DNA from 2 places in the Hymenobacter sp. 102 genome. Region 1 is predicted to be linked to the other one. Evidence: riboswitches for the same ligand, from Rfam matches in the RefSeq annotation. Region 1 holds a riboswitch; the other holds the start of a gene.
The links. Region 1 has a riboswitch for S-adenosylmethionine ahead of ACN19L_RS00560 (amino acid permease). Riboswitches for the same ligand answer to the same signal wherever they lie in the genome.
Positions count from the first base shown of each region.

Region 2: it holds a riboswitch for S-adenosylmethionine, as region 1 does, so the genes downstream of both, ACN19L_RS09775 (O-acetylhomoserine aminocarboxypropyltransferase/cysteine synthase family protein) here and ACN19L_RS00560 (amino acid permease) in region 1, are expected to answer to the same signal.

Region 1 covers NZ_CP188172.1:111,672-115,863, forward strand. The annotation lists gene ACN19L_RS00550 (EcsC family protein) at 1-251, shown strand, start outside; gene ACN19L_RS00555 (hypothetical protein) at 462-902, opposite strand; SAM riboswitch class I at 1,351-1,442, shown strand; gene ACN19L_RS00560 (amino acid permease) at 1,728-3,185, shown strand; gene ACN19L_RS00565 (hypothetical protein) at 3,258-3,980, opposite strand; gene ACN19L_RS00570 (TSUP family transporter) at 4,168-4,192, opposite strand, start outside.
Region 2 covers NZ_CP188172.1:2,259,169-2,263,360, reverse strand. The annotation lists gene metX (homoserine O-acetyltransferase MetX) at 1-362, opposite strand, end outside; gene ACN19L_RS09775 (O-acetylhomoserine aminocarboxypropyltransferase/cysteine synthase family protein) at 600-1,979, opposite strand; SAM riboswitch class I at 2,373-2,486, opposite strand; gene ACN19L_RS09770 (LysM peptidoglycan-binding domain-containing protein) at 2,848-3,135, opposite strand; gene ACN19L_RS09765 (lipocalin family protein) at 3,363-3,782, shown strand; gene ACN19L_RS09760 (erythromycin esterase family protein) at 3,911-4,192, shown strand, end outside.

The sequences.
Region 1 (4,192 bases):
ACCGCCAGCTCGTCGACTGGCCCACCACGCAGCAACACGTCACGGCCGAGTCGTTCGACTGGCGCACCTTCCAGCAGGAGTACCGCGACTATATCGACCTGGCCAAGCTGGCCCAACTGGTGCCCGTCATCGGGGCGGCGGTGGGAGCCGTGGCCAACTACCGCCTGCTGGAACAGCTCGGCGAAACGGCCATCATGTGCTACCGCCTGCGGTGGTTTGCCGAACATCCGCCCCTGCCAGAGCCGCAGTAATATGTCGTAATCATGCTGTCATCCTGAGTGCAGCTAAGGATCTTTTAACGTTAGAATGGTTGCCGTAGCAACGACTCGTTCTATTGTTAGAAGGTCCTTCGTCTCCGCTTAATTCGCGGAATGCTCAGGATGACAGGTTTAAGCACAAACTCAACACCCAAAAAGCCCCGACGAACGTCGTCGGGGCTTTTTGGCAAGTGGGAGAGAGGCTTAGCTTTTGCCTTGTTTCATGCCCTGACGGTGGGCTTTGTGCTTGGCCATTTTGTCGGCCTGGCGCTGGGTGTATTTGGCGTATTGGTCGGCGCTCAGGATTTGCTTCAGCTTGGCATCGTACTGAGCTTTTTCGGCCTGCATGGCGGCGCGGTGCTGTTTTTTATCGGTGGGAGAGGCAGTGCCGGCCTGGGCTTTGTGGGCGTCCATCTGCCGGGCGCGGTCGAGGGCCAGCTGGCGGACCTGGGCAGTTTGGGCGGCCGAGAGGCCGAGCTGTTTGGTGAGGGCCTGGGCGGTGTGGTCGGCGCGCTGCTCGGGCGTTTTGGCGGCCTTGTCGCCTTTCATGTGCCGGCCGTGGGCGGCTTTCACGGGCGTAGTTTGGGCCGAAGCGGCAGCGGCAGACAGGGAGAAGGCGGCGAAGAGAACCAAGAGCTTTTTCATGAGGCTATGAGAATTGAAGTTGAATGCGAGTGAAGCCGCGGCGTACCCGCCGGCATCTATTCCGGCGGTTGCAACTCCGGTGCCAGTTTCGCCTAAAACCCGCCGGGAAAAAATATAAATTTCGCTGTTAAACCTTCGATTTCGGCGCGCGTCGCAGGTTTTTCGGCTTAGCGGCAGGCGTAGCAGGCCGCCTGTTCAGAGGCGAGCAGGCGGGCGTTATACCGCCGAGTCGGCACCGGGGAAGTGGACAGTAAGTGAAGCTGTTTGGAAAGTAGCTGATAGCCTCTGGGAGAGAACCGTCAGGCTTCGTGGGGCTTAGCCTGAAGACCCAGAGGCGGTGGAGTACCGGCTTTCGTTACGGTTTACAGACGCTAAAACAGGTGGGTTTGCGGGGGCAGCAATCCGGCTTTACCTTTGCCACATCAATTCTTTCTAGCCCAAAGGATTGTTTTTATACAGAGGCGCTGAGAGACAGGCTCGAAGAAGCGTCGGCAACCATCCGCAACTCCGGAACGGTGCCAATTCCTGACCATATAAAAACAACTTGCCGTGGACTTTTCGCCCCGCTTACTTGCCCGTTCCGTTGTATCCGCTGCCGTGCTGTGCCCGTTAGGCGCGCCCACGGGGTGTTGTTGCGCGGGTTGTTGTAGCTAGTTTGGCTGCCGGGCCGGCCTCCCGCTAAGGAGGCAGCGGCCCTATTCTCCTGGTTCCGGCCCGCCGTGGCCCGAACGGCTGCGCGCCCGCTGAGGCGGGGCAGGGAGCTTTATCTGCTTTTCTCTTTCTCCTTTTTACGACCTGTCGGGCCGCGGCCCGATGCACCTCTGTATGCTCAGAAAATCATTGGAACTGCTACGGCAGGAGGCCGCCGAAACCGGCGCCGGAACGCTGAAACGAAGCCTGAACGGCTTCAACCTCATTGCCATCGGCATTGGGGTGATTATCGGGGCGGGCCTGTTCTCGCTCACCGGCATTGCGGCCGCTAACAACGCCGGCCCGGCCGTGACGCTCTCGTTTGTGGTAGCGGCCGTGGGCTGCGCCTTCTCGGCGCTGTGCTACGCCGAGTTTGCCTCCATGGTGCCGGTGGCCGGCTCGGCCTACACCTACGCCTACGCTACTATGGGCGAGTTGTTCGCCTGGATTATCGGCTGGGATTTGGTGCTGGAGTACTCGGTGGGCGCGGCTACGGTGGCCATCAGCTGGTCGCAGTACCTGCTTAAGTTTCTGAGTAAATACGGTATCAATCTGCCCCCGCAGCTGGTCATGTCGCCCTTTGAGACGGCCAAGCTGGCGAGTGGGGCCGAGGTACACGGCTTCGTGAATATTCCGGCCATGCTCATCGTGCTGGCTATTACCCTGATTATTATCCGCGGCACGTCGGGCTCGGCGTGGTTTAATGCGCTGGTGGTCACGCTGAAGGTGGCCGTGGTGCTGGTGTTCATTGCCCTGGGCTGGCAGTACATCGACCCCACCAACTACCAACCCTACATCCCGGAGAATACCGGCGTATTTGGGGAGTTTGGCTGGAGCGGGATTCTGCGCGGGGCGGGCGTGGTGTTCTTCGTGTTTATCGGGTTTGATATTGTGGCCACCATGGCCCAGGAAACCAAGAATCCGCAGCGCAACATGCCCATCGGCATCATCGGCTCGTTGCTGATCTGCACCGTGCTGTTCGTGCTGTTCGGGCACGTGATGACGGGCCTGGCCAACTACACCGAGTTCAAGAACAGCGCCGCCCCGGTGGCCATTGCCATCGAGAAAACGCCCTACGCCTGGCTGTCGTCGGCCGTCATTCTGGCTATCATCGTGGGCTATACGTCCGTAATTCTGGTGGACTTGCTGGGCCAGAGCCGGGTGTTTTTCAGCATGGCCAAAGACGGCCTGCTGCCCCCGGTTTTCGCCCGAATTCACGAGCGGTTCCGCACGCCCCTGCAGTCGAACCTGCTGCTGGGGCTGTTCATTGCGCTATTTGCGGGCTTCGTGCCCATTTCGGTGGTGGGCGAAATGACGAGCATCGGCACGCTGCTGGCCTTCGTGATGGTGTGCGTGGGCATCCTCATTATGCGCAAGCGGGAGCCCGACGCCCCGCGTGGGTTCCGCACGCCTTGGGTGCCGGTGGTGCCCATCCTGGGTATTCTCACCTGCGTGGTGATGATGGTGTCGCTGCCCTGGGAAACCTGGCTGCGGCTGGCCGTGTGGCTGGCTATTGGCCTGGCCATCTACTTCGGCTACGGCCGTAAGCACAGCAAGCTGGGGCAGGCTGGGGAATTAACTATAGAGAAGTAAAAATTGGCGAGATATGCCAGCTGTGACAGCCGGGGCCGCAAGGCCCCGGTTGTTTGCGTTGGGGGGAAGCAGCTAGGGTAGTCGGTCCCATACTTGGCCGGAGTCAGAAACCATCCGAACGATACCAGCGAGGCGGTCATAGTAGAGCACGCGCATATAGGAGGCAGGAACGGGGGCACAGTCCGGCCCGCGGTTGGTAGCCACCAATTCTACTACTTCCGGATAGGTTCGGCCCTTAACAGTGAGTTGCTGAAATGGCCCTTCCAGGGCAGTTCCCATCGGAAATTTTATTCCACGGCAGCGGTAATAGTCGCTTTGTGGGTCGGTGCTACCGATGAATTCGGTCCAGGTCCCTTCTACATACAACTGGCTAGCACGAGGATTGGTACCCTGGGATGGGTAGGATGCGAGCAGCGCCGGGCCCCGGTACATATGAAACTCGCCGCCACTGCCGAGGCTATCCGTACGCCGCACGCGTACCAATATGTCGTCGTAGTACTTGATTAACTCCGATTTGCCAATAAACGACCCAACCGGAACAACAGTACGCTCCTCCATTTGTCGGTTGTCAAGCCGTTGATACAGCTCATAGGTGCGTTGCTGCCCGCGCGAATTTTCAAACTGCCATACCGTGCCCGCTGCTAGTTGCAGCCAGGGCGCATCGGCTTCCGTGAAAAAATAGTAAGGCACGTCATTGACAGTGCGTAAGCCAGGCACCGGAGCTGGGTCCGGCGAACAGGCCGTGCCAGTTAGTAATAGGCTGTTTGTCAGAAAACGAAGGAACGATGAGCGCATCAGGATAGAGAATAGGTAACCTACCGAAAGTAAGCGTGCGGCAAGTGATTCAGCTATCAAGATGTTGCTGCATCAGACTTCTTATTGTGCAGTTGCTGGGATAATTGTATTTGACGCTATAAAGCAAAAGCACCGCCAACAGACGTTAGCGGTGCTTTTTTTAATATATACGTCTTAAAGAAAGGTGTTAAAAAAAGACTTTTCGCAGCGCC
Region 2 (4,192 bases), 2.1 Mb from region 1:
GCCTCGTGCACGGCCACCATATCCCGAATGGTCACCAGCGGAAACTGCTGAAACGCGGCTTCGCCGGTAACCGGGTCGGGGGTGAGCGGGCCGGTGGTGCCGTAGCAGGAGCCCAGCACGTTGGCGCACACGATATACCACTCGCTCGGGTCAAAATGGCAGCCGGGGCCTACCAGGCCGGGCCACCACTCCAGCACATCAGAGTTGGCCGTGAGGGCGTGACACACCCACAGCACATTGTCGCGGGTGGGGCTCAGCTGGCCGTAGGTATGGTACGTTACCGCCACGTGCGGTAGTACACCGCCATTTTCCAGCCGCAACGGCCGGGGCAGATGAAACACGTGGGATTCTGCGGAAGACATTGTCTCGGAGTGATGAGTTATGAATGCTGAATGATGAGGTATAAATGCTGACTTATTCGCGCCAATTCATCATTCATACCTCATCATTCAACTCTCAGAAAAAGGTGCGGGCACCACTGCTGCACGAGGATTTTCTCTCACAAAAACCCGTGCGGGTGCCCGCGCTGCGTGCTGGAAGCTGCGTAATGGGTGGCTCTCTCACCTGCCGCCCACTACCTCAACCCATCTCAAGTTTTGCTAGACTTCCAGCGGGGCAGCGTGTTCGGGTTCCGGCTCGGGCAGCAGGGTGCTGCCGTGCTCAGGAGTGGCGGCGTTGCGCACGGCGTCAAACGCCTGCTGCAAATCAGCCCGGATATCTTCAAAATGCTCAATGCCCAGGGACAGGCGCAGCAGCGTGGGCGTTACGCCGGCGGCGCGCTGCTCCTCCTCGGAAAGCTGCTGGTGCGTAGTGGCCGAGGGCTGAATGATGAGCGTTTTGGCGTCGCCCACGTTGGCCAGGTGGCTCACCAGCTTCAGGTTATCGATGAACTGGATGGCGGTTTCCTTGCTGCCTTTGATGGCGAAGGTGAGCACCCCGCCGTAGCCGCGCTTCAGGTATTTCTGGGCCAGGGCATGGTAGGGGCTGCTGGCCAAACCGGGGTAATTCACGGCTTCTACCTGCGGGTGCTGCTCCAGCCAGGTGGCAATGCGCAGCGCGTTTTCCACGGTGCGGTCCACGCGCAGGCTCAGGGTTTCGAGGCCCTGCAGCAGCAGGAAGGAGTTAAATGGGCTCTGCGAAGGGCCAAAGTCGCGCAGGCCTTCCACCCGGGCCCGAATGATGAAGGCAATATTGCCGAACGGCCCGTTTTTGCCGAATACGTCGTTGAATACCAGTCCGTGGTAGCCGTCGGAAGGCTGCGTGAACTGCGGAAATTTGCCGTTGCCGAAGTCGTACTTACCGCCGTCCACAATCACGCCGCCCACGCTGGTGCCGTGGCCGCCAATCCATTTCGTGGCCGATTCTACCACGATGTGCGCGCCGTGCTCCAGCGGCCGGAACAGGTAGCCGCCCGCCCCGAAGGTGTTGTCCACGATGAGCGGCAGATCTTGCTTCTCGGCAATGGCGGCAATGCGCTCAAAATCGGGCACGTTGAAACCGGGGTTACCGATGGTTTCCAGGTACAACGCCTTGGTGTTCTCGTCAATCAGGGCCTCGAAGCTCTCCGGCTTGTCACCATCGGCAAAGCGCACCTCAATGCCCAGGCGCTTAAACGCCACCTTAAACTGGTTGTACGTGCCGCCATACAGGAAGGAGGTGGACACAAAGTTGTCGCCGGCCTGCAGGATGTTGTTGAGGGCAATGAACTGGGCCGCCTGCCCTGAGGATACGGCCAGCGCCGCTACGCCGCCTTCCAGGGCCGCCACGCGCTGCTCAAACACGTCGGTGGTGGGGTTCATCAGGCGGGTATAAATATTGCCGAACTCCTTCAGCGCAAACAGGTTGGCCCCGTGCTCGGCGTTCTTGAACACGTAGCTGGTGGTCTGGTGAATAGGCACGGCGCGGGAACCGGTTACGGGGTCAGGCTGCTGGCCGGCGTGGAGTTGCAGGGTTTCGAAGTGGAGGTGCTGCGTGGACATGGTACTGCTGGTTTAGGAAGAGGTAGGGATGTAAACAGGAGGGCGAAAACCGCCGCAAAGCGCCCGTAAACCGGGCAAGAAGCCGCACCAAGGTCACGCAGCAACGCGCTGAATGTGAAAACGATAGGGGGTGCGGAGGGGCCGCCGGGTGCCGGCTGCCGGACACCCCGGCACGGCCGGAGCTACTGAAAGGGGAGGGGGGCTGCGTAGCCTAACTGGCGGCTAGCAACAGCAACAACACGCGCCGCAACAGCAGCGCATTCGCATTCGGCCAGCGGCGGCTACAGCGGCCGGGGCAACACAAACACCCCACGGCAAAGCAGCAGGCCCGAAGGCGGCTGAGGCGGTGGGGTTCGAAGAGGCGAAGGCGAGGGTGTTTTCCATGGTACTCCTGAGTTATATGCCCCGCCGCCAAATGGCTGGTCGGGCAGGAATTGGCACCTTTCGCGCGGTCGAAGGTTGCCAGTGGGTCACGGAGCCTGTTCTCTCGCCACTTCTGTATAAATCCTATGAAAACTTCCCCGCCGCAAACGGGGGAGTACCGGGTTGGTGTTGCAAAGGTATAGGCGCAGATTTGATATCTGCAATAGATGAGTGAAAATAAACGAAAATATTTTTGTCTGGCCCGGTAGCCGGTTTGTTGTTTTGGTTATGGGTGCAGGTGGTTGATAATCATTAAATTGTCTTTAGGGTGAGTTTCTTGTGGTTAGGAGGGGAGCGAGTTAGGTAGCAAAAGTACAGCTGCTGCGCTGGCTGCATAAGATGGGGCTGCAGGCCGCAGAGAGGGTGAAAAACTGTGCTGGCCGGGTATGGAAAAAGCCACCCTGTGAGGAGTGGCTTTTTGAATATTTTCAAGAAGTAAGTTGGCCTAGATTTTAGGCAGCGTCAGGACCTGGCCTACTTCAATCTTGTCGGGGTCGGAGCCGATTACACCTTTGTTAGCTTCGTAAATCTGGTGCCACTTGGTACCGTCGCCGTAGTGGTTGCGGGCAATTTTCGACAGCGAGTCGCCGCTTACTACCGTGTACGTTTCGCCTTCAGTGGCGGCAGCATTGGCGTTACCGAAAAAATCGGTGGCACCGCCAGCGGCTGGTTTAGCGGCGGGCTCAACGGGTTTTTTTTCGCCTTCGTTCGAGAGAAAATCAAACAGTCCCATAGGAGTAGAATCGTTAAGAGTGGGAGGGGAAGCACCGACTTGCGGCCGGGGTGGCTGGCAGTCACAGGCTTCTTACGCCGTGGTGGGCAATAGGTTATAACCCGACAGTGCTTCCGCGGCAACCTCAGCCCTACGGCAAACATCTTGGCGGATCAAGCCGTAAGAGGGGCATTATCGGCCCTGCGGCCGCTGATTCTGCCACATCCTTCACCCTATTCACTCTCCCCATGAAAACCCTGACCTCTCCCTTCCGCCTCCTGGCCAGCCTGCTGGCAGTGCTGGTCCTCTTCACGGCTGCTTCCTGCGGCAGCAAGGAGGGCAAAGTAGAAGGCGTAAATATGCTGTACGGTACCCAGAGCAAAGTCTGGAAAACCGATAAGGAGCTGAGCTCCACCGGTGACAAGGTAAAGCAGACTGATGCTCAGGAAGATGAGCGCATCACCTTCTTCGCCAACGGCCAGTACAACATGACGGCCCCCACCGGCGCCGTAAACGGCAAGTACACCTTCGATCAGGGAGCCAAAACCATCACCATGACGCCCGACGGTGCTGCCCAGAGCAACACCTTCACCGTGGTAACCCTCACCGATGACAAGCTGACGCTGAAAGCCCCCACCGGTGCTGAACTGAAGCTTGAAAAAGAATAACCCCGCTGTTAGGTTTGTATAACAGTCCAAAAACTCAAAAAAGCCCTTCTGCTCCAAGCAAAAGGGCTTTTTTGATGAGTATTCGCGGAAGTATGTAGCTTACCGGCCCGCTACATACCATTGTTACTATGTTTTCTATTCGAGTGCTGGCCCTGGCAGGCCTACTGAGTGTGTTGGCCGGCCCCATGCTGGCCCAAAATGCCCCAACCGCAGCGGCAGCAAGCGTCCCAATCCCCACGCACCCGGTGCGCAGCATCAGCCCCACCGACACCGATTTTGCTGACCTGGAGTTTCTGCGCCAGGAAATTGGCGGGGCCCGGGTGATAATGCTGGGCGAGCCCACCCACGGGGAAGGCAATGTGTTCGAGGCCAAAATTCGGCTGATGCGCTTTTTGCAGGAGCGCATGGGC